Linked DNA regions of Cupriavidus metallidurans CH34. The protein of the gene in region 1 binds, or shares a complex with, the protein of each later gene. Links are inferred from orthologs where the notes say so. Each region holds a gene or a part of one and is shown in the gene's direction. Other genes may lie near its edges.

Region 1 (7,419 bases):
CATGCCGGACTTGGCCTTGCCGCTCGATGCCTTCCCGGCACCGGCGGCGGGGGAGCCCATCGTGGCGCCCGAATCCGCTTCGCTGGTATTCGGTAACGATCTCGAGTCGGAGCCTGTGCGTCTCGACGACGCACTCGACGAACGTCACGATGCTGGCGTGCCGGCGCTCGATACGCCGACCCGTTCGCGTCCGCTTGAGTTCGATATGTCGAGCCTGTCGCTGGACCTGAATCCGGAAAAGCTGGAGCAGGACTCCGCCAAGCCGCTGTCCGGTATGGCGCAGTCACTGGACGAATCCACGGTGCCACTGCCCGCGCCGACGATGCTCCAGGGCGGCAAGCTCGTCGAGCCGATCGATCTGTCGCGCGTGACGTCGGAGGGGAGGCACGGCGATTCGAATGGCATGTCCGCCAGCACGTTGTCGGTCACCACGATGGATGGCAGCCGCGATATGCAGATCAAGCTCGATCTGGCGCGCGCCTATATCGAGATCGGCGACAAGGAAGGTGCCCGCGAACTGCTGCAGGAGGTGGTCGATCAATCGCAAGATTCCCTGCAGGAGGAAGCCCGCTCGTTGCTGCGCGAGGTGGCCTGATCCATTGCGACAGACGGCCGAGGGGCACGCCCTAAAGGTCGGTATGATGCAGGGTTTGCGGCAGATGCCTTGCCGCAACCCGAAGCGATGCGCCGGAAGCGTCCCTTCCGGCGCATTTTGTTTTTGTGCCATCAGGAAACTGTTTCTTGCCTGTGAACCGCATCGCCATCGGCCTCCACTATGACGGCTCGGCCTACTCCGGCTGGCAGTCGCAGCCCCATCGCAATACCGTGCAGGACCACCTCGAGGACGCGATCGAGCGCTTCGCAGGCGTGCGACTGCTGACCACGGTAGCCGGGCGGACGGATGCAGGTGTGCACGCGCTGGGGCAGGTCATCCACCTCGACACCGAACTCGACCGCGACCGCTTTTCATGGGTTCGCGGCGTCAACGCCTTCCTGCCTCCGTCGATCGCGCTGCAGTGGGCGGAGCCCGTCGACGAGAACTTCCACGCGCGCTTCCTGGCCTACGAGCGCATGTATTACTACGCGCTGTACACGGGGCCGCATCGCGCACCGATGATTCACGGCCGTGCCGGTTACCTGATGCTGCCGCACGGGCAGCGGCTCGATACCGAGGCGATGCGCCGGGCGTCGGCATGTCTGCTCGGCGAACATGATTTCTCGGCGTTTCGCGCCGCCGAATGCCAGGCCAAGTCGCCCGTCAAGACGATGTACGACGTGACGATCGAGGCGGATGGCAACTGGGTGTTCCTGCGCTTCCGGGCCAGCGCCTTCCTGCACCACATGGTGCGTAACCTGATGGGCTGCCTCGTGGCGGTGGGGCGTGGCCGATATCCTGCCGAGTGGATGGCGGAAGTGCTGGAAGGGCGCAATCGCCAGAAGGCCGCGCCAACCTTCATGCCGGACGGGCTCTATCTGGTCGACGTGAAGTATCCTGAGCCATACCAGTTGCCCAAGGCGGACCCGGCCGCCAGCTTCTTCCACGGAGTATTTGTCGATGACAGCCACGATGGCGCTTGAGCCCCGCACGCGCATCAAGATCTGCGGCCTGACGCGCGAAGAGGACGTGCGCGCCGCCGTGGACGCCGGTGCCGATGCGATCGGTCTGGTCTTCTACGCCAGGAGCCCACGCCACGTGGATGTGGCCCACGCCGCGGCCCTGGCCGAACTGGTGCCGCCGTTCGTGTCCGTGGTTGGCCTGTTCGTCAATGCAGATGCCGAAGAGGTGGCCCATGTGGCCGAGCGTGTGCCGTTGACGTTGCTTCAGTTCCACGGCGACGAGACGCCCCAGCAGTGCACCGAGATCGCCCGGCGCTGCCGGCTGCCATTCATGCGTGCCGCACGTGTCCGCCCGGGGCTCGATTTGGTAGAATTCGCAAATCAATATCGTGACGCTTCCGGCCTGCTGCTCGATGCCTTCGTGGAAGGCTATGGCGGTGGCGGCCACGTTTTCGACTGGACCCTGATTCCTGCCCAATGGCTTCCGCCCAATCCTGCCAATCCCCGCGCAAACGACGCTCCTCGCATCGTTTTGAGTGGTGGATTGAACGCGCAAAACGTCGCTGGAGCGATTGAGCGCGTGCGGCCCTACGCTGTGGATGTCAGCAGCGGCGTGGAGGCCAGCAAGGGTGTGAAAGACCACGCCCGTATTGCCGCATTCGTGCGCGCCGTTCGACAGGCCGACGCAGGGCGATCCGCAGGATAATTCCCTCCGCCTTCCGTGGCTCACGGCCGCGCCGACCCCGATACCCCGCGCGTCATCCCATGGCTGACGCGCTTCCTGAGAGCCTGGACATGTACGACCTGCCCGATTCCCGTGGCCACTTTGGCCCCTATGGCGGTACCTTCGTTTCCGAAACCCTGGTTCACGCGCTGGACGAGTTGCGCGACGCCTACGCGCGATACCAGAAGGACCCTGATTTCGACGCCGAGTATCGCCGCGAACTGAAGCACTTCGTTGGCCGCCCGTCGCCGATCTATCACGCGCAACGCTGGAGCGAGACGCTCGGTGGCGCGCAGATCTACCTCAAGCGCGAAGACCTGAACCACACTGGCGCGCACAAGATCAACAACGTGATCGGCCAGGCGCTGCTTGCCAAGCGCATGGGCAAGAAGCGTGTGATTGCCGAAACCGGCGCGGGCCAGCATGGCGTGGCCACGGCCACGATCGCGGCGCGCTTTGGCATGGAGTGCGTGGTCTACATGGGCTCCGAGGACGTGCGCCGCCAGGCGGCCAATGTCTATCGCATGAAGCTGCTGGGCGCCACCGTGGTGCCTGTGGAAAGCGGCTCGCGCACGCTCAAGGACGCGCTCAATGAAGCGATGCGCGACTGGGTGACCAACGTCGAGACCACGTTCTACATCATCGGCACCGTGGCCGGCCCGCACCCCTACCCGATGATGGTGCGCGATTTCCAGTGCGTGATCGGCGAGGAAGCCAAGGTGCAGATGCCCGAACTCGCGGGTCGCCAGCCCGACGCCGTGATCGCGTGCGTCGGCGGCGGTTCGAACGCGATGGGCATCTTCTATCCGTATATCGAACACAAGGATGTGCAGTTGATCGGCGTGGAAGCGGCCGGTGATGGCCTGGATTCGGGTCGCCACGCTGCTGCGCTGATCGGCGGTTCCCCGGGCGTGCTGCACGGCAACCGTACCTATCTGCTGCAGGACGCCAACGGCCAGATCATCGAGACGCACTCGGTGTCGGCAGGCCTGGACTACCCCGGCGTCGGCCCCGAGCACGCGTGGCTGAAGGACATGGGCCGCGCGCAGTACGTGCCGATCACCGACGAAGAGGCCCTCAAGGCGTTTCACGACTGCTGCCGCATCGAAGGCATCATCCCAGCGCTCGAATCGAGCCATGCGATCGCCTATGCGTGCAAGCTGGCGCCGACGCTGGGCCGCGACAAGCTGCTGCTCGTGAACCTGTCCGGGCGTGGCGACAAGGACATGCATACCGTGGCCGAACGCGCGGGGTTGAAGCTCTGATGCGTACGCTGCCTCCCAATACGACGCTGCCCCAGTCCGAGGCGGGCGGGGCGGGCTCGGAACCGTTCGATATTCTCGATACGGCAACCATGCGCCTCTATCAGGAAGACGTGCTCGAAGGGATCAAGCGTATCCCCGACGGCTCGATCGACCTGGTCGTGGCGGACCCGCCCTATGGCCTTGGCAAGGACTACGGCAACGATTCCGACCTGCTGTCGGGCGATGCCTATCTCGAGTGGTCGGAGCGCTGGATGGACGCGATCGTGCCCAAGATCGCGCCACGCGGCACGCTGTACCTGTTCTGCACCTGGCAGTACTCGCCCGAGCTGTTCGTCATGCTCAAGCGGCGCATGACGATGATCAACGAGATCATCTGGGATCGCCGCGTGCCGAGCATGGGCGGCACCACGCGAAAGTTCTCGTCGGTGCACGACAACATCGGTTTCTTCGCTCGTCAGCGCGACTACTTCTTCGATCTCGATCCGGTACGGATTCCGTACGACGCCGAGACCAAGAAGGCGCGCAGCCGGCCGCGCTTCGAGGGCAAGAAATGGCTCGAGGTGGGGTACAACCCGAAGGACCTGTGGAGCGTGCCGCGCATTCACCGCCAGGACCCGGAGCGGGCCGACCATCCGACGCAGAAGCCGCTCGAGATCGTCGAGCGCATGGTGCTGTCCAGCTGTCCGCCGGGCGGCATCGTGCTCGACCCATTCACGGGCAGCGGCACGACCGCCGTGGCTTGCGTCCGGCACGGCCGCAGTTTCGTCGGATTCGAGATGAATCCGGAGTACGCCGGCCTGGTGCGCGAGCGCGTGACCGCCGCGCAGCCCGTGTATGCGCCGCTCAAGCCGCAAGCGTCCGATGTCGCCGATACCGCCGACGCCGCCAATGACGATGCCAATGAAGCGGCATCGCCCGTGCAACGCCTTATCTGATTGCCACTGACATGTCCCGTATCCAGAAGACTTTCGCGGCACTGGCCGCGCAGCAGAAGAAGGGCCTGATTCCGTTCATCACCGCCGGCGATCCGGCTCCCGCGTTGACCGTCGACCTGATGCACGCCCTCGTGGCTGGCGGCGCCGACGTGATCGAGCTTGGCGTGCCGTTTTCGGACCCGATGGCCGACGGCCCCGTGATTCAGCGCGCCTCCGAGCGCGCGCTGGCCCAGGGCGTTTCGCTGACGCAGGTGCTGGCCTGGGTGACCGAGTTCCGCAAGACGAACGCGACCACGCCGGTAGTGCTGATGGGCTACGCCAACCCGATCGAGCGCATGGGTGAGGAAACCTTCGCCAAGGCGGCCAGCGCGGCCGGCGTGGACGGCGTGCTCGTGGTCGACTACCCGCCCGAAGAGTGCGAGTCTTTCGCCGCGCTGATGCGCGCGAACCAGATGGACCCGATCTTCCTGCTGGCGCCGACCTCGACCGACGACCGTATCGCCGCGGTGGCGAAGGTGGCCAGTGGCTATCTGTACTACGTGTCGCTCACGGGCGTGACCGGCTCGGCCACGCTCGACCTCGAGAGCGTGGCTGCGCGTCTGCCGCTGATCAAGCAGCACGCGAACCTGCCCGTGGGCGTGGGTTTCGGTATCCGTGATGCGCAAACCGCACGTGCCATCGGCAGCGTGGCCGACGCCGTGGTGATTGGCAGCCGCCTGGTGCAGTTGCTTGAGGATGCGCCGCGCGAGAAGGCCGTGGACTCCCTGCGTGCCTTTATCGCCGACATCCGCCAGGCACTGGACGCCTGATTTCTGGTCCAACGCTTGACGTACCGCTGAGAAAATCGCGCCATTTATGATTCTTGCTGCACAAATGGCGCGTTTTGCTTCGGTCCGATGGCCCGGGCATGGTAAATTCGCGGCCTGATTCCCTGCCGTTCCTGTATTCGCCCCTCCCGAAGGAGGCCCGCGCGCGGACGGCAGTTATCCGAAAGGAGCTTTCATGAGCTGGTTGGATAAACTCCTGCCTCCCAAGATTCAACAGACCGACCCCTCCACCCGCAAGGGCATTCCGGAAGGGCTGTGGGTCAAGTGCCCGTCGTGCGAGGCCACGCTGTACCGTACCGACGTCGAGGCCAATCTTCACGTCTGCCCGAAGTGCGACCACCATATGCGCATCGGTTCGCGCGAGCGCCTGGACAAGCTGCTCGACGCCGAAGGCCGCTATGAAATCGGCCAGGAAATCGTGCCGGTGGACGCCCTGAAGTTCAAGGACACCAAGAAGTACCCGGACCGTATCAAGGCCGCCATGGATGACACCGGCGAGACCGACGCGATGGTGGTGATGGGTGGCGCGATCCACACCATTCCCGTGGTCGTGGCCTGCTTCGAGTTCGAGTTCATGGGTGGTTCGATGGGCTCGGTAGTGGGCGAGCGTTTTGCCCGTGGCGCCCAGGCGGCGCTGGAGCAGAAAGTGCCGTTCATCTGCGTAACTGCCACCGGTGGCGCGCGGATGCAGGAAAGCCTGCTGTCGCTGATGCAGATGGCCAAGACCACGGCCATGCTGAACCTGCTTTCGAATGCCAAGCTGCCGTTCATCAGCGTGCTGACCGATCCGACGATGGGTGGTGTTTCGGCAAGCTTCGCGTTCTTGGGCGATGTGGTCATCGCCGAGCCGAAGGCGCTGATCGGTTTTGCCGGCCCGCGTGTGATCGAGCAGACCGTGCGCGAAAAGCTGCCGGAAGGCTTCCAGCGTGCCGAGTTCCTGATGCAGAAGGGCGCGATCGACATGATCGTGGACCGCCGCCGCCTGCGCGCCGAACTGGCGCAACTGCTGGCGCTGCTGCAGAAGCAGCCGGCTGACGCGGTAGCCTGACGCGGCAAGCAAATTTGCAGGACAATGGCGCGGGTGCCGAATACCCGCGCCATTTTGCTTTTGTAGTTCTGAATCCGTATGCCCATCTTCCACAATCTCCCCGACTGGCTCGCACATCTTGAAACCGCTCACCCCGTGGGCATCGACATGGGCCTGAGCCGCATCACGCGGGTCAAGGAAGCGCTGGGCCTGCGTATCGACGCCGTGGTCTTCACGGTGGGCGGTACCAACGGCAAGGGATCCACCTGCGCGATCCTGGAGCGCATCCTGCTCGAAGCGGGCTACAAGGTGGGCCTGCATACCTCGCCGCACCTGATCCAGTTCAACGAGCGTGCCCGCCTCAATGGCGAGCAGGCGACGGACGCCCAGCTTCTGCCGCATTTCGAGGCCGTCGAGCGCGCACGCACGAGCTTTGCCGATCCGGTCAGCCTGACGTATTTCGAGTTCACGACGCTGGCGATCATCCACATGTTTGCCGAAGCCGGACTCGACGCGATCATTCTGGAAGTCGGTCTCGGTGGCCGCCTGGATGCGGTCAATGTGATTGATACGGACTGCGCGATTATCACGAGTGTGGATATCGACCACACCCAGTACCTTGGCGACACACGTGAGAAGATCGGCTACGAGAAGGCCGGCATCTTCCGCCCGCACGTGCCGGCGATCGTCGGCGATCCCTTGCCACCGCAGTCGGTGATCGATCACGCCGAGGCGATCGGCGCCGAACTCTGGCTCGTGGGACGCGATTTCCGCCACCAGGCCGCGCAGGGCCAGGAACGCCAGCAATGGGACTGGGCCAGCCGCGACCGCAAGCTGAATGGCCTGGGCTACCCGGCATTGCGTGGCGCCAACCAGCTGCTCAACGCATCTGCGGCGCTGGCCGCGCTGCAGGCCATGCGTTCGCGCCTGCCTGTGAGCGCGCAGGAAGTGCGCAACGGCCTGGCGTTCGTGGAGTTGCCGGGACGGTTCCAGGTGCTGCCGGGCCGACCGGCCGTGATCCTCGATGTCGCGCACAACCCCCATGCCGCAGCGACGCTTGGACAGAACCTTGAGAATATGGGGT
Region 2 (3,814 bases), 650 kb from region 1 along the record:
GCTGTTCCACGGCGACCACCAGCCGCGCATCCTGGCGCTGATGCGCCAGCTGGCGCTGCTGGCGATGGACGACCTGGCCGCATTTCGCCCCTATCTGGTGGGCGCGGTACTAAACGGCACGGCCACCGAGCACTCGGACGTCTATATACAGTGCTTCTGCGACAGCCCCAAGGATGTGGCGCTGCACCTGCTCAATGCCGGCGTGGATTTCGACACCAGCGAAAGCCGGCACTTTGCCGGCCGTGGGGATGTCGAAACGCTCAGCTTTCTGTGGCGCGGCCAGTGGCCGGCCACTCGCGAGGCCCGCACGCTCGCAGGAGAAGTTCGCGCCACATTGGGTGCCCCAGTCGGAATTCACCTTGCGCTGTATGATGCCGACGATGCACGCGGCGCGGTCAAGGCCGACGCTTCCGGGCGCGTGGCCCGCGCCGATGCCGACGCCGTACGCACGCTCATTGCCTCGACCGACGCCGGGGAATGAGCATCCGGCCCCGGTGTCAGCCCTGGCCTATCGCCTCAATCGCCCGTTATCTAATTAGAACTGTCCTCTTCGCCGCCCGAACATGACCGCATCTGCTCCCACCCGCCGTTCGCCCTTTGTCTTGTGGATCATCATCGCCATCGTCGCAGCGGCCGCCGGCGCGCTGGTGGCCCACTTCGCGCTGGCGCCGAAGGCCGTTTCGGATCAGGCAGTGGAAACGCTGTTCCATACCAAGATGCCGGACCCGGCTGGTGCGGAGGTCGATCTGTCGAAGTTCCGTGGCAAGACTCTGGTGGTCAATTTCTGGGCACCCTGGTGTGGCCCCTGCGTCGAGGAAATGCCCGAGCTGACCGCGCTGCACGGCGAATATGCCCCCCGCAACGTGGAATTCGTCGGCATCGGTATCGATTCGGCCAGCAATATCCAGGATTTCCTGAAGAAGGTGCCGGTGGCGTACCCGCTCACGGTGGCTGGCTTTGCCGGCACGGAACTGTCCCGGACCTTTGGCAACACCCAGGGCGGGTTGCCGTTCACGGTCGTCATCACGCCTGACGGCACTGTGAAGTACCGCAAGATGGGCCGCGTGCATGCCGACGAGCTCCGCGCGGTACTGCCTGGGGCTTGATCCCGCGCAAGGCCAAACCAACCGAATTTCATCGATCTGAAGCCGAACGTTCATCAATTGGCCTCGAACGTGCGGACAAACCCTCAGCCGACAGCGGTTTGCGACTCAAAAGGCACTCGACGGCTGTGATATGACCCCGGATCGACATTTCGCCTTGTATCCCACGCTAGACAAATCCCTCTAAGCTACGGTAATCTCCGCGCAATTTCGTTGATCTGGTCGAGCCGCCGTGTCTTCTACTCCTGCCGTCAGCCGCCCCGTCCGTTACCGCAAGGTGCTGGTTCTGCATGGTCCGAACCTCAATTTGCTCGGGACGCGCGAGCCGCAGACGTACGGACACACGACGCTGGACGATATCAACGAAGCGCTGGCCAAGCGCGCGGCCGAAGCGGGCATCGAGTTGGATACGTTCCAGTCGAATCACGAGGGAGCCCTCGTGGACCGCATTCAGGCAGCGCGTGGCGAGGGGGTGGACTTCATCATCATCAATCCGGCGGCCTATACCCATACGAGTGTGGCCATGCGCGATGCGCTCGCTGGCGTGGCCATTCCCTTCGTCGAGGTGCATCTGTCCAATGTGCATCGCCGCGAGCCGTTCCGTCATCACTCCTATTTCTCTGATCAGGCGATCGGGGTGATATGCGGCCTGGGCTGGCAGGGTTATCTGCTGGCGCTGGATTACGCGCTTGCACAGGAACAGACCGCATCATCTGGCTAACGCCGCAAAGATCAAGCCGCACCCGGGAGGCTGTTTCAGAATGAAGCGAAGCGGTTCTGGCCAGGCGCGGGGCCGCAGGCAGTAAGTACAGGTACCCGCAACGATGCCAGAATCATTCTGAAACCGCCTCAAGCAAGAACGAGATAACAAGGGGCTGCCGCCGTGCCTCTCGCGCATGGCAAGCCAATCAACGATTCACCGCCGCCGTCGCCTCCGAGCAGGAGCGTGACCGGACAACCCGATTCTGGAGGATAAGAAGATGGACCTGCGCAAGCTGAAGACGCTGATCGACCTGGTGGCCGAATCCGGCATTTCGGAACTCGAAGTGACCGAGGGCGAAGGCAAGGTACGTATCGTCAAGCAACCTCCGCAGGTCATGGCCGCTCCGATGGCCATGCCCCAGTACCAGCAACTGCCCGCCGCCCCGGCCGTGAACGTTGCCGGCGCGCCGGCCGCCGCCGCTGCGGAAGCACCGCAAGTCCCGGCTGGTCACGTGGTGACCTCGCCGATGGTCGGCACGTTCTACCGCGCGCCGTCGCCGGGCGCCGCGCCGTTCGTCAACGTGGGCGACACCGTCAAGGAAGGCCAGACCGTCTGCATCATCGAAGCCATGAAGCTGCTCAACGAGATCGAGTGCGACAAGGCCGGCGTGATCAAGGAAATCCTGGTCGAAAACGGTCAGGCCGTCGAATACGGCCAGCCGCTGTTCGTGATCGGCTGATTCCGGCCCGTCCGGCGCTGACGCGGCCTGGCCCGATGGCCCTGCCGCATGCGTCAGCCCGACGCGCCGAAAGCCGGTGCGCCGGGCCCGCCCCTGTTCTCGCAGAGAGAGACCATGTTTGATAAAATTCTGATCGCGAACCGCGGTGAAATCGCCCTTCGCATCCAGCGCGCCTGCCGCGAGCTGGGCATCAAGACCGTGGTGGTGTACTCGGAAGCCGACAAGGACGCCAAGTACGTCAAGCTGGCCGATGAAGCCGTCTGTATCGGCCCGGCCCCGTCGCCGCTGTCATACCTGAACATGCCGGCCATCATCTCGGCCGCCGAAGTGACCGACGCCCAGGCGATCCACCCGGGCTATGGCTTCCTGTCCGAGAACGCGGACTTCGCCGAGCGCGTGGAGAAATCCGGCTTCGTGTTCATCGGCCCGACCTCCGAAAACATCCGCCTGATGGGTGACAAGGTGTCGGCCAAGCAGGCCATGATCAAGTCCGGCGTGCCGTGCGTGCCCGGCTCCGATGGCGCACTGCCCGACGACCCGAAGGAAATCCTGGCAACGGCCCGTCGCGTGGGCTACCCCGTGATCATCAAGGCCGCTGGCGGCGGCGGTGGCCGCGGCATGCGCGTGGTGCACACCGAAGCCGCCCTGCTCAACGCCGTCAACATGACGCGCGAGGAAGCCGGCCGCGCCTTCGGCAATCCCGAGGTCTACATGGAGAAGTTCCTCGAGAACCCGCGCCATGTGGAAATCCAGATCCTGGCCGACCAGCATCGGCAGGCCATCTGGCTGGGCGAACGCGACTGCTCGATGCAGCGCCGCCACCAGAAGGTGATCGAGGAAGCGCCGGCACCGCACATTCCGCGCCGCCTGATCGAGCGCATCGGCGACCGTTGCGCCGAGGCCTGCAAGAAGATCGGCTACCGTGGCGCCGGCACGTTCGAGTTCCTGTACGAGAACAACGAGTTCTACTTCATCGAGATGAACACGCGTGTGCAGGTCGAGCACCCGGTCACCGAGATGATCACGGGCATCGACATCGTGCAGGAGCAGATCCGCATCGCCTTCGGCGAGAAGCTGCGCCTCCGCCAGAAGGACGTGGAACTGCGCGGCCACGCGATCGAGTGCCGGATCAACGCCGAGGACCCGTTCAAGTTCACGCCGTCGCCGGGCCGCATCACCGCCTGGCACATGCCCGGTGGCCCCGGCGTGCGCGTAGACTCCCATGCGTACGACGGCTACTTCGTGCCGCCCAACTACGATTCGATGATC
Region 3 (7,602 bases), 650 kb from region 1 along the record:
CGCAGGCAGTAAGTACAGGTACCCGCAACGATGCCAGAATCATTCTGAAACCGCCTCAAGCAAGAACGAGATAACAAGGGGCTGCCGCCGTGCCTCTCGCGCATGGCAAGCCAATCAACGATTCACCGCCGCCGTCGCCTCCGAGCAGGAGCGTGACCGGACAACCCGATTCTGGAGGATAAGAAGATGGACCTGCGCAAGCTGAAGACGCTGATCGACCTGGTGGCCGAATCCGGCATTTCGGAACTCGAAGTGACCGAGGGCGAAGGCAAGGTACGTATCGTCAAGCAACCTCCGCAGGTCATGGCCGCTCCGATGGCCATGCCCCAGTACCAGCAACTGCCCGCCGCCCCGGCCGTGAACGTTGCCGGCGCGCCGGCCGCCGCCGCTGCGGAAGCACCGCAAGTCCCGGCTGGTCACGTGGTGACCTCGCCGATGGTCGGCACGTTCTACCGCGCGCCGTCGCCGGGCGCCGCGCCGTTCGTCAACGTGGGCGACACCGTCAAGGAAGGCCAGACCGTCTGCATCATCGAAGCCATGAAGCTGCTCAACGAGATCGAGTGCGACAAGGCCGGCGTGATCAAGGAAATCCTGGTCGAAAACGGTCAGGCCGTCGAATACGGCCAGCCGCTGTTCGTGATCGGCTGATTCCGGCCCGTCCGGCGCTGACGCGGCCTGGCCCGATGGCCCTGCCGCATGCGTCAGCCCGACGCGCCGAAAGCCGGTGCGCCGGGCCCGCCCCTGTTCTCGCAGAGAGAGACCATGTTTGATAAAATTCTGATCGCGAACCGCGGTGAAATCGCCCTTCGCATCCAGCGCGCCTGCCGCGAGCTGGGCATCAAGACCGTGGTGGTGTACTCGGAAGCCGACAAGGACGCCAAGTACGTCAAGCTGGCCGATGAAGCCGTCTGTATCGGCCCGGCCCCGTCGCCGCTGTCATACCTGAACATGCCGGCCATCATCTCGGCCGCCGAAGTGACCGACGCCCAGGCGATCCACCCGGGCTATGGCTTCCTGTCCGAGAACGCGGACTTCGCCGAGCGCGTGGAGAAATCCGGCTTCGTGTTCATCGGCCCGACCTCCGAAAACATCCGCCTGATGGGTGACAAGGTGTCGGCCAAGCAGGCCATGATCAAGTCCGGCGTGCCGTGCGTGCCCGGCTCCGATGGCGCACTGCCCGACGACCCGAAGGAAATCCTGGCAACGGCCCGTCGCGTGGGCTACCCCGTGATCATCAAGGCCGCTGGCGGCGGCGGTGGCCGCGGCATGCGCGTGGTGCACACCGAAGCCGCCCTGCTCAACGCCGTCAACATGACGCGCGAGGAAGCCGGCCGCGCCTTCGGCAATCCCGAGGTCTACATGGAGAAGTTCCTCGAGAACCCGCGCCATGTGGAAATCCAGATCCTGGCCGACCAGCATCGGCAGGCCATCTGGCTGGGCGAACGCGACTGCTCGATGCAGCGCCGCCACCAGAAGGTGATCGAGGAAGCGCCGGCACCGCACATTCCGCGCCGCCTGATCGAGCGCATCGGCGACCGTTGCGCCGAGGCCTGCAAGAAGATCGGCTACCGTGGCGCCGGCACGTTCGAGTTCCTGTACGAGAACAACGAGTTCTACTTCATCGAGATGAACACGCGTGTGCAGGTCGAGCACCCGGTCACCGAGATGATCACGGGCATCGACATCGTGCAGGAGCAGATCCGCATCGCCTTCGGCGAGAAGCTGCGCCTCCGCCAGAAGGACGTGGAACTGCGCGGCCACGCGATCGAGTGCCGGATCAACGCCGAGGACCCGTTCAAGTTCACGCCGTCGCCGGGCCGCATCACCGCCTGGCACATGCCCGGTGGCCCCGGCGTGCGCGTAGACTCCCATGCGTACGACGGCTACTTCGTGCCGCCCAACTACGATTCGATGATCGGCAAGATCATCACGTATGGCGCGACGCGTGACCAGGCCATCGCCCGCATGCGCATCGCGCTGTCGGAAATGGTGGTGGACGGCATCCTGACCAACGTGCCGCTGCACCGCGACCTGATGCTCGACGCCAACTTCGTGGAAGGCGGCACCAGCATTCACTATCTCGAACACCGTCTGGCCCAAAAGGCCAACGTCCAGGGCGAAAAGGCCTGAAACGTGGCCAATCGGCCGGCAAAGCAGTAACAGAGGAATCCCGTGGCTTTCCAGGAATGTGTGATCGAAATTGCGCAGGAGCAGGCGGAAGCCTGGTCCGACGCATTGTTCGACCTCGGCGCGCTGTCGGTATCGGTGGAAGATGCCGATGCCGATACGCCCGACGAACAGCCGCTCTTCGGAGAGCCCGGGCTGGAGCCGACGCGGCTCGCGTGGAACCGTTCGCGCGTGGTGGCGCTCTTCGATGAAGAGACCGATCCCGCGCTCGTGGTGACCGCGGCCGCTAACGCGCTCAAGGTCGACCCGGTGCCGCCGTACGCACTGCGCGGCGTGGAAGACCAGGACTGGGTGCGTCTGACCCAGTCGCAATTCGAACCGATCCGCATCGGTGAAAAGATCTGGGTGGTGCCTTCGTGGCACGACGCGCCGGACCCCGACGCCGTGATTCTGGAGCTCGACCCGGGCCTGGCATTCGGCACCGGCAGCCATCCGACCACGCGCCTGTGCATGCAGTGGCTGGAAGCCAACGTGCGTGCCGGCGAAACCGTGCTCGACTATGGCTGTGGCTCGGGCATCCTGGCCATTGTCGCGAAGAAGCTCGGCGCCGGTGACACCGTTGGGATCGACATCGACCCCAACGCAGTGGATGCGTCGCGCTACAACGCTGAACGCAACCGCGTGGAGGCCAGCTTCGCGCTGCCGGAGTCGGTCTCCGAGGCCACCTACGACCTCGTGGTGGCCAACATCTTGTCGAATCCGCTCAAGCTGATGGCGGCGATGCTCAGCGCGCGTGTGCGGCCGGGCGGCCGCCTGATCCTGTCTGGCGTGCTCGAACGGCAGGCCGAGGAAGTGGCCGCCGCCTACGCGCCCTGGATCCCCATGTCGGTCTGGCGCAGCGAGGAAGGCTGGGTGTGCCTGCACGGCACGCGCCCCGCCGCGCCCGCCGACCGTTCCTGATTTTCCATCATGGCCGCCGCCAAGCTCGTCACGCGCTGCCCGGCCTGCCGCACCGCGTTCCGGCTTGTGGCGGACCAGTTGCGGCTGCGCCAGGGGCTGGTCCGCTGCGGCCAGTGCGACACTGTCTTCGACGCCCGCGAGCACCTGATCGAGGTGCCAGCGGCGTCTGCGCCGGCTGGTGCGTCCACATCCTCCCCCGCTTCCACGCCCACGCCGGCACCTGCGGCTGCGGCACCGTCGGTCACGCTGGCTGCGGCGCTCGCTCACGCGGAGCAGACCCAGGCCGTCGCCCAGGCGCGCGAGGACGAAGCGCCGTTCGACCCGGGCTTCGACCCAGGCTACGACGTGCCCGCGCTCGACTCGCCCACGACGATGATGTCGGAGCCCGAGCGGGAAGAAGCAGTCGAGGTAAAAGCGGAGGCGGTGGCAGAACCGGAAACTAGCGCCGATCGACAAGTGGCTGATACGGCCACGGAAGAGGCCCCCGCGGAGGCCGTCGAGGCCAACGAACCGGAAGCGGCCGACGAAACGCGCGAAAGCGCCGCGCCCGCCGCTGCCGAAGCTGGCGACGAGGCGAAAGACACTGAAGCCGCCACACAAACGCCACCGGTCGAAGCGAGTCAGGAAACACTGCCTGACGCCGACTCCACCGACGTCGACACGCCACCGCAAGTAGCATCGGAGCCGTGGCCTGCCCTGGACCATGGCGTGTTCGATGACGATGCATTGCCGCGTCACTCATCGCTCGACCCGGCCGCAGCGTTCGCGCCGAAGACGCCGGGCGAAATGCCACCAGCCGGTGCCTACAGCGCCAAGGCGATGTGGCCAACGCCCCCCCAGCGCGAGGCACAGACGGCCGCGACCAGTAGCGAGCACAGCACAGACAGCGATAGCGCCGACGACGCCGCGCAGCCGGAAGCCCACCCGCACCCGCACACCGAACCGGTACGCAGTGCAAGCGAGTATCTGCGCGCGGCAGACCCGACTGACGCCGAAACGGAAGCCTGGACAAGGGACGCCGCCGACAGCAACGCTCATGGACCAACATCGCGGGACGGCACGATCGATGCCGTAGCCCGCGAGACGACCACGCGTCACTGGCAGCGCGACGATTCCGGACCGGTAACCGGCCCCGGCTTCGCCCCCGATTTCCTTCGCCACACCCGCGAACGCGAGCAGGCGAGTGCTACCACCACCAAACGCAAGCTGCCGGGTAGCCGACGTCTCTGGACCCGCGTGGCGGTCGTCGTGCTCGGCCTCGGCGTGCTCATCCAGGGCGCCTACCTTGGACGCAGCCAGCTCGCGGGAAACATTCCGGTACTGCGCCCGGTGCTGGAAGCCGCGTGTGAGCCATTCGGCTGCAGCGTCCCGCCGTGGCGCGATCTCGAGGCGCTGCGCATCGACACGTCGCAACTGCAAAAGCAGGACGAGTCCGACGACGTTTATCTGCTCGCGGTCACCATGCGCAACCAGGGCCGCGCCACCACGGCACTGCCCGCCATCGAACTCGTGATGACGGACCTGCAGGACCAGTTGCTGCTGCGGCGCGTGCTGCTGCCGGCTGACTACCTGCAGCCGGACCAGCGCGCTTTTGCCACCACGGGCCTGCGCGCAGGCAGCGAACTGCCGGTTCGGGTACGATTCCGGACGCAGCAGGCGGCAGCGAACTACCGCGTGCTGATCTTCTACCCCTGAGTTCCAACGCCCCCCTGCCATGCCGTCGATGCGCGCATCGGACCGGCTGGCCGTATTCCATTCCAGACAGGAGAGACCATGAGCAATGTGACCCTCGGCGGTAACGCCATTGAAGTTGGCGGCAAGTTTCCTCATAGCGGCGACAAGGCGCCCGCATTCTCGCTCGTCGGCAAGGATCTGAAGGATGTCTCGCTGGCCGACTTCGCAGGCAAGCGCAAGGTGCTGAACATCGTGCCGAGCCTCGATACGCCCGTGTGCCAGGCATCTGCCCGCAAGTTCAACGAGGCCGCCGGCAACCTGAACAACACCGTCGTGCTGACGATCTCGGCCGACCTGCCGTTCGCGATGGGCCGCTTCTGCACCACCGAAGGCCTGGCCAACGTGGTGACGCTGTCGACGATGCGTGGCGCCGAGTTCAAGAACGCCTACGGCGTGGACATCAAGACCGGCCCGCTGGCCGGCGTGTGCGCTCGCGCCGTGGTCGTGGTGGACGAGAACGACACGGTCAAGTACAGCGAACTGGTGTCCGAAATCAAGCAGGAACCGAACTACGACGCCGCACTCGCCGCATTGAAGTAATTTGTTTGATTCGGCACAGTAGTTCAACATTCCGCCCGTCATGCACGGGCGGAATTCATTAACGTATCTGTTACAGCCCTTGCCAGGGCCCTTGGAGAGAGAATGTCCAGCCTGATCTGCGGCTCCGTCGCATACGACACCATCATGACGTTCGACGGACGTTTCCGCGAACACATCCTGCCGGACCAGATCCACATGCTGAACGTCTCGTTCCTGGTGCCGGGTATGCGCCGCGAGTTTGGCGGCTGCGCGGGCAATATCGCCTACACGCTCAAAATGCTGGGCGGCGACCCGATCGTGATGGCCACGGTGGGCCAGGACGCCGAACCGTATCTGCAGTACCTGCGCAACCTCGAGATCCGCACCGACCATATCCGCGTGCTGCCCGAGACATTCACCGCGCAGGCGATGATCACGACCGATCTGGACAACAACCAGATCACGGCCTTCCACCCTGGCGCCATGGGTCAGTCGCAACTGAACCGGGTGCAGGACGCGCTGGCCACGGGCAACCGCCCGGCAGTCGGCATCGTCGCGCCGGACAGCCGTGAAGGCATGCTTCACCATGCCCAGCAGTTCGCCGCCGAGGGCATCCCCTTCATCTTCGACCTGGGTCAGGCCATGCCGCTGTTCAACGGCGAGGACCTGCGGCAGTTCATTGAACTTGCCAGCTACGTGACGGTCAATGACTACGAAGCGCAGGTCCTGCTGTCACGCACCGCATGGACCAGCGCAGAGGTAGCCGCCAAGGTCCGCGCGTTCATCGTGACGCACGGCGAGCGCGGCGCCAGCGTCTTTGCCGACGGCAAGCAGTACGCCATTCCCGCCGTGCCCGCCGAACGTGTGGTCGACCCCACCGGATGCGGCGATGCGTTCAGGGGTGGCCTGCTCCACGGCATCGAGAACGGGATGGATTGGGAAACCACCGGCCGCCTCGCTTCGCTGATGGGCTCTCTCAAGATCGCCCAGCAGGGTCCCCAGAACCACTGGATGTCCTGCGACGAAATCGGCAGCCGCTTCCAGTCCGTCTTTGGTTACCGTTACGCTTGATCTGGTGCCGGGTGCGTCACCCCCGGCACAGCAACGCAACGCGGAATCTTTCACGGGAAGAAGTCATGAACAAGATCCTACGTATCGGCGGCGTCGCCGTGTTGGCAGCGGCGACGCTGCTTGCCGGGTGTTCCACCCAGTCAAACTCCAATAGCGTCTACACGGGTGGCCAGGCCCAGCGCGAGCAGACCGTGCGCTTCGGCGTGGTGGAAGGCGTGCGTGACGTCATGATCCAGGGCGAGGCCACGGGCGCCGGCACGCTTGCCGGTGGCGCGCTCGGTGGTGTTGCCGCCGGCAGCACGATCGGCGGCGGCAATGGCGCCATCGCAGCAGGCCTGCTCGGCGCAATCCTGGGCGGCATGGCCGGTAGCGCCGCCGAGAACAAGATCGCGCAGCGTCGCGGCCTGGAGATCACCGTACGCCTGGAGAATGGCGAGATGCGCGCCATCACGCAGGATGCGGACGAGATCTTCCGCCCTGGCGACCGTGTGCGGCTGCTCTCCTCGGGCGGCGTGACGCGCGTTACGCACTAAGTCACGCGCTGGTCGACCCGACCCCAGCAATCGAACGCCGCGTGCCGTCAGGCCGCGGCGTTTTGCTTTTGCGCGAGCCCCTGACCTGGCTACTCCTGATCGTCATCCAGACCGACTGGCGCCGCTCTCGCACGTCCACCCAGAAATAAAAAACCCGCCGGGCACGGATGCCATCGGCGGGTTGGCAAGACTGCCGTCTTGCGGACCGGATACGCCGTATCCGGTCAGTGCGGCACGCGATGCGTGCCCTGGCGATTCCCGGTTGTGATCGCTCGCACGAGTGCGAGGCGATTACGGACGGTTGCCCGTCGGGAACGGCCAGGCTGCAGCCGGGTTCAGCGCGGTCTTGGCTGCGGCCGCGGGGGCAACAGCAGGAGCAGCGGCAGGCTTCGCAGCAGCCTTCTTGGCAGCAGGCTTCTTCGCAGCAGCCTTCTTGGCAGCAGGCTTCTTGGCAGCCGGCTTCTTTGCAGCAGCCTTCTTGGCGGCCGGCTTCTTGGCGGCTACCTTCTTGGCTGCGGCCTTCTTGGCCGGTGCTGCCTTCTTGGCGACGACCTTCTTGGCGGCCGGCTTCTTGGCAGCAACCTTCTTCACTGCAGCCTTCTTGGCCGGTGCTGCCTTCTTGGCGGCTACCTTCTTGGTTGCGACCTTCTTGGCAGCA
Region 4 (7,581 bases), 1.5 Mb from region 1 along the record:
GGAGAGCGCGTAGTCGGGCCGGGCCTCGATGGCCAGCAGCAGTTCGGCCTCCGCGCGCTTCAGGTCGCCGCGTTTTGCGTACAGCAGCGCCAGGTTATTGTGCGGCTCTGGCAGTTCGGGGAAATCTTGCGCCATCTCGGCAAAGGCCTTGATCGCATCGTCCTCGCGGCCGGCCTTGGCCATTGCCCATGCGCGCTGGAATCGAGCCTGCGCATTGCGCGGGTTGTCGGCCAGCACGCGGTCGAATCCGGCGATGGCGTCGTCATAGCGCTTCTCGTTGGCCGCCTTCTGCGCGGGCTTCATGCCGGGGTCCGCCGATTGCGGTCCGGTCGGCGCGGCCGGTGGCGGCGTCAGCGAAAGCGGCCCGTTCTGCGCGAACGCTGGCGCTGCGCTCAGCGCGGCGGCCATCGCCAGCGCGCTCGCCAGCGCGGAAAGGGGGCCGCCACGGCGGGACGAAACAATGGTCGGGATGGGCAGAGGCAGGCTCATGTAAGGGCGGTCCGTTATACTCCGCGGCATTCTAACAAAGCGGCGGGGCGTGGAGCACAGGTCGCAAGTTCGCGTGACATTGTCGGCAGCGCGTCCGGCCGCCGTTGATGGCTTCCGGTAAGATATGGGGCTCGCGCGCCATCGACATGCTTGTCAGCGCGCGGCAGTCTCGCTCGATGTCATCGACGCCGTATCCACTCACATCCGCTTCATGCAGCAATTGAACATCTACAACACGCTCGCGCGTGAAAAGCAGCCATTCGTGCCCATCGAACCCGGCAAGGTCCGCATGTATGTGTGCGGCATGACCGTGTACGACTACTGTCACGTTGGCCATGCGCGGGTGATGGTGGTGTTCGATATGGTGCACCGCTGGCTGCGCGCCGCCGGGTACGACGTGACGTACGTCCAGAACATCACTGATATCGATGACAAGATCATTCGTCGCGCCGCGGAGAACGGCGAGACGATCGGTCAGCTCACCACGCGTTTCATCCAGTACATGCACGAGGATGCCACGGCGCTGGGCGTGATCCGTCCCGACTATGAGCCGCGCGCGACCGAATACGTGCCGCAGATGCTCAATATCATCGAGAAACTCGAAGCCAAGGGCCTGGCCTACCAGGCGACGGACGGCGACGTGAACTACTCGGTGCGCAAGTTCCCGGGCTACGGCAAGCTGTCGGGCAAGTCGCTGGAAGATCTGCGCGCCGGCGAGCGCGTCAATGCCAACGATGCCAAGCAGGATCCGCTCGACTTCGTACTGTGGAAGTCGGCCAAGGCAACCGAGCCGCCCGAAAGCAAGTGGGACTCGAAGTGGGGCAGCGGCCGTCCGGGCTGGCATATCGAATGCTCGGCCATGAGCTGCACGCTGCTCGGTGAGCATTTCGATATTCACGGCGGCGGCGCGGACCTGCAGTTCCCGCACCACGAGAACGAGATCGCGCAATCGGAAGGGGCTTCCGGCAGGCCGTTCGTCAATATGTGGATGCACAACGGTTTCGTGCGTGTGAATGACGAGAAGATGTCGAAATCGCTCGGCAACTTCTTCACGATCCGCGACGTGCTGAAGGAGTACGACGCCGAAGTGGTGCGCTTCTTCATCCTGCGCGCGCACTATCGGAGCCCGCTGAACTATAGCGATGCCCACCTTGATGACGCACGCCACGCACTGACGCGCCTGTATACAGCGCTCAAGGAAACGCAGCCCGGCGGTTGCGCGGTGGATTGGGAAGAGTCTCACGCGAAGCGCTTTGCCGAAGCGATGAACGACGACTTCAACACGCCAATCGCCATGTCGGTGCTGTTCGACCTGGCCAGCGAGGTCAATCGCACCGGTTCCGTGGCCGCGGCGCATCAACTCAAGGCGCTCGGCGGCACGCTGGGTCTGCTTGAGCGCGATCCGCACACGTTCCTGCAAGGTGGTCATGTCGCCGGCAGCCTGAGCGGCGAGCAGATCGAAGCGCAGATCGCGGCCCGCCGTGCGGCCAAGGCCGCGCGCAATTTCGCCGAGGCCGACCGCATTCGCGCCGAATTGCTCGAAGCCGGCGTGGTGCTGGAAGACAAGCCAGGTGGTGCCACCGAGTGGAGGCGTGCTTGAACGCTGCCGCGCGCAAGCCGAAGGCGGTTGCACCTGCCCAGCCGAAGCCGGTGGCGGGGAAGGCTGCCGCCAAGGTCGCGCCAAAGGCCGGCGGCAAGCCCCGCAAATCGGACCTGCCCGAGGTGGATGCGGTACCCCTGCCGGTCGAAACCGTCGTCGACGCGGTGCGGCCCGCTTATTGGGACGAGGCGTGTGCTGACCTGATGAAGCGCGACCGCATCCTGCGCAAGATGATTCCTACCTATGGTCCGGCGCATCTGGTGTCGCGTGGCGATCCGTTCGTCACACTGGCGCGCTCGATCGTCGGCCAGCAGATATCGGTGAAGGCCGCGCAATCGGTCTGGGAACGGCTCGCCGCCAGGTGCCCGCGCCTGACGCCGGCGCAGTTCCTGAAATCCGGGTCCGAGGAGTTGGCTGGTTGCGGGTTGTCGAAGCGCAAGGCGGAGTACATCATTGATCTGGCCGACCACTTCAAGGCGGGGCGCGTGCACGTCAAGGAATGGGTGGCGATGGACGACGAGGCAGTGATCGCCGAGTTGACCCAGATCCGCGGCATCGGACGCTGGACGGCGGAGATGTTCCTGATGTTCAATCTGATGCGACCCAACGTGCTGCCGCTCGACGATGTCGGGCTGATCAACGCGATCTCCACCAACTACTTCAGCGGAGAACCGGTGACACGTAGTGAGGCACGCGAGGTGGCCGCCAACTGGGAGCCGTGGCGAACGGTGGCGACGTGGTACATGTGGCGCAGTCTGGACCCCCTGCCAGTGACGTATTAGGAATGCGGCAGGAGTGCGGTAGGGTAAATTTGGAGCAAAAACGGCGTTAATTTCTGCGATTTGTGCGCAAAAATCAACTTCCTGGGCGGTCGGAAACGGTATTTTTTCCGGTAGAATGCGCCCCTTCACAGACAGGTCCGCGTTTTTATGAAAACCACCTTCCTGGATTTCGAGCAGCCGATTGCCGAGCTCGAGGCAAAGATCGAAGAACTGCGTTTTGTGCAGGACGACTCGGCTGTCGATATTTCCGAAGAGATTTCCCGGCTGGCCGGCAAGAGCCAGCAGCTGACCAAGGACATCTACGCCAACCTGACCCCGTGGCAGGTGGCGCAGATCGCGCGCCATCCGCAGCGTCCGTACACGCTGGACTATGTGCGCGAGATCTTCACCGACTTCCATGAACTGCACGGCGACCGTGCGTTTGCCGACGATCTGTCGATCGTGGGCGGTCTGGCGCGCTTCAACGGCCAGGCTTGCATGGTGATCGGTCATCAGAAGGGCCGCGACACGAAGGAACGCGCGCTGCGTAACTTCGGCATGTCGAAGCCCGAGGGATACCGCAAGGCCAAGCGCCTGATGGAGCTGGCTGACAAGTTCGGCCTGCCGATCTTCACGTTCGTCGACACGCCGGGGGCATTCCCGGGCATCGACGCCGAAGAGCGTGGCCAGTCCGAGGCCATCGGCCACAACCTTTATGTCATGGCCGGCCTGAAGGTGCCTCTGATCGCGACGATCATCGGTGAGGGCGGTTCGGGTGGCGCGCTGGCGATCGCCGTCGGCGACGTGGTGCAGATGCTCCAGTTCGCAACCTACGCAGTGATTTCGCCGGAAGGCTGCGCGTCGATTCTCTGGAAGACTGCCGAGAAGGCGCCTGAAGCCGCCGAGGCACTGGGTCTGACGGCTCATCGACTGAAGGCGCTGGGCCTGATCGACAAGATCGTGAGCGAGCCGCTGGGTGGCGCGCATCGCGATGCGAAGGGCATGGCGACGATGCTCAAGCGCTCGCTGGCCGAATCGCTGCGCCAGTTCCAGGGCATGAGCGTCAAGGAACTGCAGGCGCGTCGTCACGAGCGACTGATGGCCTATGGCAAGTTCAAGGAAACCGGCGCCCAGGAATGATGTGAGCGCAGGGAATTCGACGCAACTGATCGCGCGTCTGACCGACAAGGTCGCACAGGCTCTACAGGCCAGTGCGACCTTTGTTGTTTCTGGCGATAGGCGGTTGGAGACTGGTAGCCAACGGGCTGCCGACGGGCAGCCCGTGACCGTCGCGGTGGCGCTGTCAGGTGGCCGTGACTCCGTGGCGCTGCTCCATGCCACGCGGGAAGCCCTGGCCGCCACGTGGCCGCTTGCGCGTCTGGTGGCGCTGCACGTGCACCATGGCCTGCAGGCGCAGGCTGATGACTGGGACCGATTCTGCACCGCGCGGTGCGGCGATCTGCAGGTGCCCTTGAGCAGCGCGCGCGTGACGGTGCAGGCGGCGACGGGCGAGGGCATAGAGGCCGCGGCGCGGCGAGCTCGCCATGAGGCGCTGGGCAGGATGTGTCGCGAGCAGGGCGCACGGCTGCTGCTGTTCGCGCATCATCGTGACGATCAGGTGGAAACCGTGCTGCTGCGGCTGTTCCGTGGAACGGGTGTGGCCGGCATGGCTGGAATGCCCGCGCGACGCCCGCTCGATGAACGGGGCGACATTCAACTGGTGCGGCCATGGCTCGGTGTGACACGCGCCGAGATCGACGATTACTGCGCGTGGCAGGGGTTGCGCTGGATCGACGATCCCTCGAACGCGGACACGCGTTTCGCGCGCAATGCGCTGCGCGCGCAATTGCCTGCACTATTACAGGCGTTTCCGGCCCTCTATGAGAACGTGGCCCAGGCCGCCACGCATTTCGCACAGGCGGCCGGCATGCTCGATGCGCTGGCCGCGCAATCGCTGGCTTCGCTGGTCTGCGCCGGGCGCGATGCCGACACCATTTCAGAACTTGATCTCGCGGGCCTGCGCGCCTTGCCATCCGAGCACGCGGATGCCGTGCTGCGCCACTGGCTGCGCGATCTCGGCACCCAGTCGCCGTCGACGGCGCGCCTGGCCGCGATGCGGGCCCAACTCATCCAGCATCAAGGTGGCGAGCCGGCCATCGCGCACGATGGCCTGGTGTTGCGTCGTTTCCGTGACCGGCTGCTGGCCTGCCCAGCCGTGTCCGCTGGAATGCCGGCGCCGTTTGCATTCGAGTGGCGCGGCGAATCGCGCATCGTAGTGCCGGCATGGCGTGGCGAACTGCACTTCGAGCGTGATGACACCTTTGGTGTGCCCGAGTCTGTGCTGCGCGTGCCGTTGAGGCTGGCTGGCAGGGTAGGGGGCGAGCGCATCGTCCTGCGTCCGGGTGGCCCGGCGCGAGCGCTGAAACAGGCCTATCAGGAGGCGGATATTCCCGCATGGCGGCGAGCGCATCTGCCGCTGCTATGGAGTGCCGATGTGCTGGTCCTGGCGGCCGGTTTGGGCATGCATCGTCGCTGGCCCAACGATGCGCCACATGCCCCGCGGTGGCGCGTGGAGTGGCTCGCACGGCCCGATCTGCGCGGCTAATCTCACGGTTTTCGGCGAAAAATGGGGACAGTATCATTTCGGCTTGTGAATTATTTTCACAAGAAAATGATGCAAAATCTGCGGTGTTTTTGCCGGATTTCCCCCCTTTGGCCTTTACGGGCAGCCACTCTTCGTGTAATTTCATTGGCTTTGCACAATCGCTGGCGTCGATAAGAAGATGGCTCTCATCGTTCACAAATACGGCGGCACTTCGATGGGTTCCACGGAACGCATCAAGAATGTCGCCAAGCGCGTGGCCAAGTGGCACCGCGCCGGTCACCGCGTTGTCGTGGTGCCTTCGGCCATGTCGGGCGAAACCAATCGCCTGCTGGGCCTTGCCAAGGAAATCTCCGCGCAGCCGGACCCGCGTGAACTCGATATGCTGGCGTCGACCGGCGAGCAGGCCAGCGTGGCCCTGCTGGCCATCGCGCTGCACGGCGAAGGCATCGACGCGGTCAGCTACACGGGCTGGCAGGTGCCGGTGAAGACGGACTCGTCCTATACCAAGGCCCGCATCGAATCGATCGATGACGAGCGCATCCTGGGTGACCTCGACGCCGGCAAGGTGGTCGTGGTCACGGGTTTCCAGGGCATCGACGGCGACGGCAACATCACGACACTGGGTCGCGGCGGTTCAGATACCTCGGCCGTGGCCATTGCCGCGGCGATTGAAGCCGACGAGTGCCTGATCTATACCGACGTGGATGGCGTGTACACGACCGATCCGCGCGTGGTCGAGGACGCCCGCCGCCTGGACCAAATCACCTTCGAGGAAATGCTGGAAATGGCCAGCCTGGGTTCGAAGGTTCTGCAGATCCGTTCGGTGGAGTTTGCCGGCAAATATCGCGTGAAGACGCGCGTGCTGTCGTCGCTGACCGACCCCCTGATGCCGCTCGAACAGGAAATGCATTCGGGCACGCTGATTACTTTTGAGGAAGAGTCTGAAATGGAAGCAGCCGTCATCTCCGGCATCGCCTTTGCCCGTGACGAAGCCAAGATCACTGTCCTTGGCGTGCCGGACAAGCCGGGCATCGCCTACCAGATCCTGGGCCCGATCGCCGACGCCAACATCGACGTCGACATGATCATCCAGAACCAGTCCGTGGACGGCAAGACCGACTTCACGTTCACCGTGCCGCGCGGTGACTACCAGCGTGCGCTGACGATCCTGAACGACAACGTGAAGGGCCATATTGGCGCCGAGAGCGTGTCGGGCGATCCGAAGGTGTCGAAGGTCTCGGTGGTGGGCGTGGGTATGCGCTCGCACGTGGGCATCGCCAGCAAGATGTTCCGCACGCTGTCGGAAGAGGGCATCAACATCCAGATGATCTCCACGTCGGAAATCAAGATCTCGGTGCTGATCGACGAGAAGTACATGGAGCTCGCCGTGCGCGCGCTGCACAAGGTGTTCGAACTGGATCAGGCGTGATCCGGAACTGAAAACGTTCTGGCGAGGGCGTGGCATTTTTTGCTGCGGGTCATCGAATTTTCATTGACCAGTAGCGACACCCTCGCTAGAATACGCGCTTCGTTGTGCGGCTCCCTCGCACAACGCAAGTTTGGGAGACGTGGCCGAGAGGTCGAAGGCACTCCCCTGCTAAGGGAGCATCCGGGCCAAAACCTGGATCGAGGGTTCGAATCCCTCCGTCTCCGCCACTACATCTGTATTGGCGGCGAACCCCGGAAGATCGCGGTCTTCCGGGGTTTTGTTTTTTCTGGGGGGCGATTTTCCGACCGTAGGTTGTGGTCCTTCGCTGCGTCCCTCTCGCGTCCCTCTCTGGTCCCTCAAAAGTCCCACGCGTTTCGCTCGTTGCCCGGCCCGCCCATTGGACCGGGCCCGTACTCTATCGCCATCTCTGAGCGCGTCCCTTGCGGCGGTATCCTGAGCGCGAGAGAGAAGGGCGCCAGGCGCTTCGGGGGCGCGGCTGAGGAAAGGGTCCAGATCAAAGGCTCACGGACACCCTACGATGACCAGATCGGAGTGATTGCGCTCCAGGCTCTTTCGGCCCGTCAGGTTTTCAGTGCAATGCTCTCTGGGCGCCTTGCCGTCTTGCCGAATCATGCTAAGAGCGTCGATGCGCATGGATCTTCTAGCTTGTCGCCAAGCTGACTGCCTGGCGTGGCGC

What was found.
Region 2: the proteins of accD (region 1) and accB are in contact, whole or in part, in a solved structure (PDB 8UXZ), measured with the Escherichia coli proteins. The link is inferred for Cupriavidus metallidurans CH34 from one-to-one orthologs.
Region 3: the proteins of accD (region 1) and accC are in contact, whole or in part, in a solved structure (PDB 8UXZ), measured with the Escherichia coli proteins. The link is inferred for Cupriavidus metallidurans CH34 from one-to-one orthologs.
Region 4: the proteins of accD (region 1) and RMET_RS05465 are in contact, whole or in part, in a solved structure (PDB 8UXZ), measured with the Escherichia coli proteins. The link is inferred for Cupriavidus metallidurans CH34 from one-to-one orthologs.

The regions. Positions count from the first base shown.
Region 1 is NC_007973.1:2,674,278-2,681,696, reverse strand. The notes cover bases 4,657-7,419. They hold accD (acetyl-CoA carboxylase, carboxyltransferase subunit beta), read left to right. Parts: upstream 4,657-5,483; coding sequence 5,484-6,356; downstream 6,357-7,419. Other genes in these bases: folC (bifunctional tetrahydrofolate synthase/dihydrofolate synthase), read left to right, coding at 6,435-7,419; trpA (tryptophan synthase subunit alpha), read left to right, coding at 4,657-5,290. Also shown: RMET_RS12395 (FimV/HubP family polar landmark protein), read left to right, coding at 1-595; tRNA pseudouridine(38-40) synthase TruA, read left to right, coding at 748-1,578; RMET_RS12385 (phosphoribosylanthranilate isomerase), read left to right, coding at 1,556-2,263; trpB (tryptophan synthase subunit beta), read left to right, coding at 2,353-3,546; RMET_RS12375 (DNA-methyltransferase), read left to right, coding at 3,546-4,481; more of trpA, read left to right, coding at 4,493-4,656.
Region 2 is NC_007973.1:3,318,780-3,322,593, forward strand. What follows is about bases 1,105-3,814. They hold accB (acetyl-CoA carboxylase biotin carboxyl carrier protein), read left to right. Parts: upstream 1,105-2,083; coding sequence 2,084-2,545; downstream 2,546-3,814. Other genes in these bases: RMET_RS15345 (TlpA family protein disulfide reductase), read left to right, coding at 1,105-1,106; aroQ (type II 3-dehydroquinate dehydratase), read left to right, coding at 1,336-1,824; accC (acetyl-CoA carboxylase biotin carboxylase subunit), read left to right, coding at 2,660-3,814. Outside these bases: RMET_RS15340 (hypothetical protein), read left to right, coding at 1-481; more of RMET_RS15345, read left to right, coding at 564-1,104. UniProt on the Escherichia coli protein: This protein is a component of the acetyl coenzyme A carboxylase complex; first, biotin carboxylase catalyzes the carboxylation of the carrier protein and then the transcarboxylase transfers the carboxyl group to form malonyl-CoA.
Region 3 is NC_007973.1:3,320,677-3,328,278, forward strand. What follows is about bases 1-2,946. They hold accC (acetyl-CoA carboxylase biotin carboxylase subunit), read left to right. Parts: upstream 1-762; coding sequence 763-2,130; downstream 2,131-2,946. Other genes in these bases: accB (acetyl-CoA carboxylase biotin carboxyl carrier protein), read left to right, coding at 187-648; prmA (50S ribosomal protein L11 methyltransferase), read left to right, coding at 2,173-2,946. Also shown: more of prmA, read left to right, coding at 2,947-3,087; RMET_RS15370 (DUF3426 domain-containing protein), read left to right, coding at 3,097-4,782; tpx (thiol peroxidase), read left to right, coding at 4,861-5,361; RMET_RS15380 (carbohydrate kinase family protein), read left to right, coding at 5,464-6,411; RMET_RS15385 (outer membrane lipoprotein), read left to right, coding at 6,477-6,944; RMET_RS15390 (histone H1-like DNA-binding protein), read right to left, coding at 7,236-7,602. UniProt on the Escherichia coli protein: This protein is a component of the acetyl coenzyme A carboxylase complex; first, biotin carboxylase catalyzes the carboxylation of the carrier protein and then the transcarboxylase transfers the carboxyl group to form malonyl-CoA.
Region 4 is NC_007973.1:1,175,988-1,183,568, forward strand. Bases 2,080-5,004 are described here. They hold RMET_RS05465 (acetyl-CoA carboxylase carboxyltransferase subunit alpha), read left to right. Parts: upstream 2,080-3,018; coding sequence 3,019-3,990; downstream 3,991-5,004. Other genes in these bases: cysS (cysteine--tRNA ligase), read left to right, coding at 2,080-2,089; RMET_RS05460 (DNA-3-methyladenine glycosylase family protein), read left to right, coding at 2,086-2,871; tilS (tRNA lysidine(34) synthetase TilS), read left to right, coding at 3,956-5,004. In the rest of the region: RMET_RS05450 (tetratricopeptide repeat protein), read right to left, coding at 1-489; more of cysS, read left to right, coding at 701-2,079; more of tilS, read left to right, coding at 5,005-5,455; RMET_RS05475 (aspartate kinase), read left to right, coding at 5,634-6,884; RMET_RS05485 (EAL domain-containing protein), read right to left, coding at 7,546-7,581. UniProt on the Escherichia coli protein: Component of the acetyl coenzyme A carboxylase (ACC) complex. First, biotin carboxylase catalyzes the carboxylation of biotin on its carrier protein (BCCP) and then the CO(2) group is transferred by the carboxyltransferase to acetyl-CoA to form malonyl-CoA.